One region of the Virgibacillus ainsalahensis genome, then DNA from elsewhere that is predicted to be linked to it. Evidence: predicted binding sites of a transcription regulator. Region 1 holds the regulator's gene; the other holds the start of a gene.
The links. The regulator Rex, encoded in region 1, represses fermentation and respiration genes when NADH is low (regulators of the CRP and FNR family bind a similar motif). The targets are predictions, from matches to a motif close to TTGTGAAATATTTCACAA.

Region 2: ACZ427_RS11160 (hydroxymethylglutaryl-CoA synthase) is a predicted target of Rex. The motif match lies at 1,894-1,911, and genes of this name have one in related genera.

What each region holds. Positions count from the first base shown of each region.
Region 1 covers NZ_AP043943.1:2,956,423-2,959,626, reverse strand. The annotation lists gene ACZ427_RS14515 (ABC-F family ATP-binding cassette domain-containing protein) at 1-1,365, opposite strand, end outside; gene ACZ427_RS14510 (redox-sensing transcriptional repressor Rex) at 1,521-2,159, shown strand; gene ACZ427_RS14505 (hypothetical protein) at 2,258-2,956, shown strand; gene ACZ427_RS14500 (YdiK family protein) at 3,104-3,204, opposite strand, start outside.
Region 2 covers NZ_AP043943.1:2,290,323-2,293,526, forward strand. The annotation lists gene ACZ427_RS11155 (Nramp family divalent metal transporter) at 1-248, opposite strand, end outside; gene ACZ427_RS11160 (hydroxymethylglutaryl-CoA synthase) at 657-1,829, opposite strand; gene ACZ427_RS11165 (PTS sugar transporter subunit IIB) at 2,016-2,303, opposite strand; gene ACZ427_RS11170 (PTS galactitol transporter subunit IIC) at 2,306-3,204, opposite strand, start outside.

The sequences.
Region 1 (3,204 bases):
TGCCTTCTCTCCGCCACTTAATGCCTGAACAGGCTTTAGTACATCATCTCCAGAAAATAGAAAATTACCTAAAACGGTGCGAATATCCTTTTCATTGACATTCGGATACTCATCCCATAATTCTTGCAGAACGGTTTTGGAAGAAGTCAGGTTCGCCTGTTCCTGGTCATAGTAGCCGATTTGCACATTTGTTCCAATTTGAATGGTTCCATCTTTTGGTTTTAATACACCCATTATTATCTTCAGTAATGTGGTTTTTCCGACTCCATTTGGACCTACAAGTGCAATTCTTTCCCCACGGTTTACATGCAGTTTTGCATTCGTAAACAAGGGCTGACTGTCATCCTCATATTTAAATTTAAGATTATCCATTTTTAGCACATCGTTACCGCTCCGCCGGTTTATTTGAAAGGAGAAGTTTGCAGAAGACTCATCGCCTAAAGGCTTATCCAGTTTATCCATTTTCTGGAGCTGTTTTCGTCTGCTCTGTGCGCGTTTGGTTGTGGAGGCACGGGCAATGTTTCGCTGGACAAAATCTTCCATTTTCCTAATTTCAGTCTGCTGTTTCTCAAATTCTTTTAAGTCCCGCTCGTAGTCAAGGGATTTTTGCTCAAGAAATTTACTATATGTTCCATGATATTTCTTCGTTTTATGTCGGGATATTTCATAAACAATGGAAACCGTTTTATCTAAAAAGTAACGATCATGGGATACGATAACGACAGCCCCGGGATAGCTCGATAAATAATTTTCCAACCAGCCGAGTGTGTCAATATCCAGATGGTTCGTTGGTTCATCCAATATGAGCAATTGCGGTTTGGTTAATAACAGTTTTCCTAATGCCAGGCGTGTTTTCTGTCCGCCGCTTAAATCACTGATTGGTGTTTCATTTGTGTAATCCTGGAAATTCAGACCATTTAAAACAGCCTTTATCTCCGCTTCATATGTATAACCACCGTCTCTTTGAAAAGTTTGCTGAAGTCTGTCATATTCGTGTAAAAGTTTTTCAGAATCTGCAGTCTGCATGTCCGTATTTTCTGCCATCTTTTTTTCAATTGCCTTTAGTTCCAATTCCTGATCGGTTAGATGCTGGAATACTTCCATCATTTCATCCCAAATGGTTTTTTTAGATTCCAATGACGTATGCTGGGAAAGATAGCCAATAGTAAGGTCTTTTGGCTTAAAGAATTCGCCCTCATCATAGGTGAATTCACCTGCCATAATTTTCAGCAGTGTTGATTTACCCGCACCATTTCTCCCTACAATCGCGATGCGCTCATTATCTTTTATTTCAAGTTTGACATTATTTAAAATTTCATCCGCTCCAAAGGACTTGGATACTCCGTTTAACTGCATTAATATCATTACGTTCACCTCATCCATTCTAGTTTATCGTATATGTAATCAGGCAGGCAAGGCAGGCGATGGAATTGTGAAATTAATCACGACTTTTCCCCGTAATTCTGTTAAAATAATATATACATTGTGCAAAAATGAATGAAGTGAAAAGAGGCGTAACAATGGTACAGAATAAAATCCCACAGGCAACTGCGAAACGTTTACCCTTATACTATCGATTTTTAAATAATTTGAATCAGCAAGGGAAATCACGGGTATCTTCCAAGGAACTCAGTGAGGCTGTGAAAGTTGATTCAGCAACCATACGGAGAGATTTTTCTTATTTTGGGGCATTGGGTAAAAAGGGATATGGCTATAATGTGGAATACCTGCTTGGTTTTTTCCGTAAAACATTGGATCAGGATGAAGTAACAGAGGTTGCCTTAATCGGTGTAGGTAATCTTGGTACAGCATTTTTAAATTATAATTTTATGAAAAATAATAATATAAAAATTCAGATGGCTTTCGATGCAGACCCTGAAAAGGCCGGATCAGATATTGGTGAAGTTCCTGTTTACCATATTGATGAGATGGAAAAAAAGATGTCTGGTATAAAGGTTGCTATTCTGACCATTCCGGCAAGTGAAGCGGATGGAATTACGGACCGGCTTGTACAATATGGAATTGAAGGTATTCTTAATTTTACCCCTGCACGGATAACGGTGCCGGAACATATTCGTGTACACCATATCGATCTGGCCGTTGAGTTACAGTCATTGGTGTATTTTCTCAAACATTATCCTTTAGATACAAAAGAATGACGTCTCCACACTTCGGAATGTTTAATTCAGTGGGGTGTTTTTATGTGGAAGTCCCATGCCTTACAAAATGGGATTGTTGAATAGGAGAGAAAGCTGACATGAAAGAAAAGAAGATGTTTGCAGTAGTCATCATTGTGCTGCTCAGTCTTATTGTTAGTGCATGTGCAAGAGGTTCTAGCAGTGAGGAAACGGAAGATCTAACAACACAATACGAATTAGAGCGTGAAACAACCGAAGATGATAAACAAGAAGATAATGATGCTTCTGAAGAAAAGGAATCGATCCGTCAACTTGATGAAAAAGATGAAGCAATAGAAGAAGTGTCATCCGCAGAGGAAATAGCAATTAAAGGAGGTTACGCAGAAGTGTTTACCGACCTCCAAATGCCCTTTGATGAGGATAAATGGACACTCGGAAATTATCAGGAAGATGAGGGGGAAGCGATTGCAGAGTTTCTGACTGATGGAGAGACATTTGAAAACTATTCGCAGCTTTTAACGATTCATTATTTCCAGGAAGGGATGGACGACATCGGAATAGCGAACTTTATGCATTCGATGGAGACTAATTTATCGGAAGAGACTACAGGTGAATTAGAATTCAACAGGATTGAAGAAACAGAACATGAGGGAATGTATGAATTTTCTTTATCTGAAGATGATGTACAGTTCGATCAGGAAGAGCTTGGAAACGTATTTGTGAAGGATAATGACCTTTTGGTTGTCCGTTATACAACAATGGAAAAAGACATTAAAGACAGGGATGAGTGGCTGGAAAAATTAAGTAGTATTCAATAGGGGGAAAACAAAAGGAGCTGCGCAGCTCCTTTTGTCACTAGTAAAGAAAGTATAAAGCTTTCACCTATAAATAATGTTGCCACGGATGTGGCGCTCTTAGTCGAACTTCCTCTTGCCTTAGGGTGACCAAGGCGTCACGAACTTTTCTTACTTTTTCCGACTAAAATGCATTTTAATCATTCGAATACCTACTCCAAAGTCAAGTGCAGCAACAGCTGCAAGGATGAGGGTTGTAACATTCCAAATCG
Region 2 (3,204 bases), 670 kb from region 1:
TGCTCGCGGATAGCTTCCCCCAGCCCCTTTCCTGTTACTATCCCAAGCCGGGAAGCCATCTCTTGCAAAAACATCGTCGTGATGACGGAAAATACAATTGCCCAAAGCAATGAATAGCCAAAGGATGCACCGGCCTGCGTTGCGGTGGAAATCGTACCAGGCCCCATAAAAGATGCGGCAATAATCGCACCCGGACCGATGACTTTCAGCTTTTCTTTCATTTTGGCAAAAAACGAGGGCTTATCCATGCAACAAGCTCCTTTTTTCTATTCTTATTGTGTATCACTAATTGCTATACCCTGCATGCGATTTCAAGAAACGTATGATAAAAAGGCGCCAGTGTTAATAAAAGTGTCTCCTCTGTGTTCGGTCTTTCAACAGCCTGGTATGTGACCGAATGATGGCGCTGCCTCTTGCGTTCGGTCGTTCATCACATCGATGAGGGACAGAATTACGCCTCTGGCCCCGCTTTCGGTCGTTCATCAGCCCGATGAGGGACAGAATGACAACCCCTCCTCCGCGTTCGGTCACTCTCCACCCCGATGATAATCATAACTATAATAGAACTTCTATGAAGGAAGAGTTGCTTACTGGAGATTATTTTCATATAAAAATAGGCTGTACCAAGCGAGGTACAGCCTATCACACAAGTTCTACTAACCTAATTTATTGACATACTGACGCATATTATCGGTTATTCCTGCCACACAAATTGTCGCGGGATCTTTTTCGATATCCAATTCGATAGTGGAACCATCTGTTGGCAAGGTTTTCTCAAAAATTGTCTCATATTCGGAAACCGTTACTTCTGTTCGTGATGCAAACAATGTCGCATTGTTTGCAACATGTAAATGCTCCCGGTAATTTGGCTGCAGGATCCCAGTAAAGAACTCCCCTACCGCCCCAGAACCATAGCTGAACAGGCCAATTCTGGAACCTGCTGCCAAATCTTCTTTTTGGTCCAGAAGGGAAAGTAAACTTAAATACAATGATCCAGTATAAATATTTCCAACATTTCGATTATACGTTGTGCTGACCTGATAATTTTCCATCAAGCGATCCTGATCTGCTTGTGTGCCTTCATCCAGAACAGCCTTCAATGCCTTTTTCCCCATCTTGGTATATGGCAAATGGAAACAGATTGCTTCAAAATCTTTCAGCTCCAAACCTGATTTGGCTTTGTACTGTTCCCAGACTTTGGAAAAGAATAAAATGTATTGTTCATTTGATAACTTTCCATCGACAAACGCCTTGTCCGAGTATATTGGACGCCAGAAGTCCATAATATCATTGGTCAAATAAGTACTTTGATCTTCCAGTGCCAAGATGCCTGGATCGGCACTGACCACCATCGCAACTGCTCCAGCTCCTTGCGTTGCCTCTCCTGAAGTATTCAAGCCATACCTTGCAATATCTGACCCCAATACCAATACCTTACTTTCCGGATTCAACGCAATATGTCCTTTCGCCATTTGAATTGCAGCAGTCGCTCCATAACAGGCCTGCTTCACTTCAATAGCACGGGCTTGTGGATCTAACCCCAACAGTTGGTGAACATAAACCCCTGCCGATTTTGAATGATCGACACCTGATTCCGTCCCAAAAATGACAAAGTCAATCTTTTCCTTATCCGCTTCGTCCAAAATTTCCAAAGCCGCATTTGCTGCCAATGTCACCGTACCCTGCGTTATCGGAGCAATTGCCATCTTTTCCTGCCCGATACCGATTGTATACTTTTCGGGCTCTACGTTTCTGGCAACGGCCAATTTGTTCATATCCACATATAAATGTGGCGCATAAAAACCAATTTTATCAATTCCTATTTTCAATCGAAACACTCCTTTGCTTTTGAATAAATTCCAGTGATGCTATAAGGATAATTTCCCAGGCAATATGTAAAACATTTCACGGGGGTATGTAATATAAATGACATACGTTACAATCCTTAATGATAATATAAGAAGAAAATAAAAACAATGAATAGGAAGCAGGAGAAATTGATCTCCTGCTTCCTATTATGATTCCAGAATTTTGACCTTTATATTAGCATAAACTCCTCCTGCTCCGGTTCCTGTCAGCAATGGTACTCCGTCAATAACATTCGCTTTCATCTCTTCTGGAACAAGGGTTGCGGCTATAATAAAATCATAGTCATTTTGTTTATTGATTGCTTCACTGACTTTTCCTTGATGGATTTCGACCTTTTCATATAGTGCTTCTCTCTTTAACCATTCTTTTAATTTTCCGATAATTATAGTGGAAGTGGCGACACCAGTAGCACAGATAACTAACATTTTTTTCATACTTAACCTCCTTTGTTTTTAAACTTATTAACGTACAGCAATCCTCCTATTGCGGTTAAACCAATCAGCCCAATCCCATACCAGCTCAACAGCTTTCCCAGTCCTGCAAATAAGGCAGTTGTCCAGACAGCACCATCAACAAGTGCAGAAATACTTGTATTATTGCCCATATCAAATTGAGCGGACATCGCCATTTCCGTAAATAATGGGGAAATCCATGTGGCAATGTATAAGCCAACACCGATGTAGATCGTTGCACCGATTACCGTTCGAATAATATTCCCTCTAAATACAGGCACCATCAAACATACAATGAAAGGAATGGTTGCCAAATCACCGAATGGTAAGACGCTGTTTCCAGGTAATATGACTGCCAGACACAATGTAATTGGAATCATTAATAAGGAAGCCGATAACACTGCGGAATGCCCAACTGCCAGGGCACTGTCCATTCCAATATACAGGTTTCTGTTTGGAAATCGCTTTTTAATCATGTTACTGGCAGCCTCTGAAACAGGCGTTAATCCTTCCATTAACAATGCAACCATTTTCGGCATAAGAAACAGGACGGCACCTGTCTGTATAGCTAATTGCAGTGTTTCCTTGATGCCATAACCTGCCAACAATCCGATAATAAAACCAAGCAAAACACCCAAAACCGTTGAATCACCAAGAATTCCAAAACGTTTTTGAATGGCTTCCGGGTCTGCTTCCAACTTGTTGAACCCTGGAATTCGGTCAAACACTGCGTTCAATGGTTTGGCCAGAAAATAGGATGGGGCAGATGCTGCATGTGGAAAGGTAATTTGTTTGTATCCAAAATAGGATTCCACTTCTGGAGCAATGAGGTCACCTAATAGAAAAATAATCAGTACGTGAACAGCTGTTGTAACTAAACCTA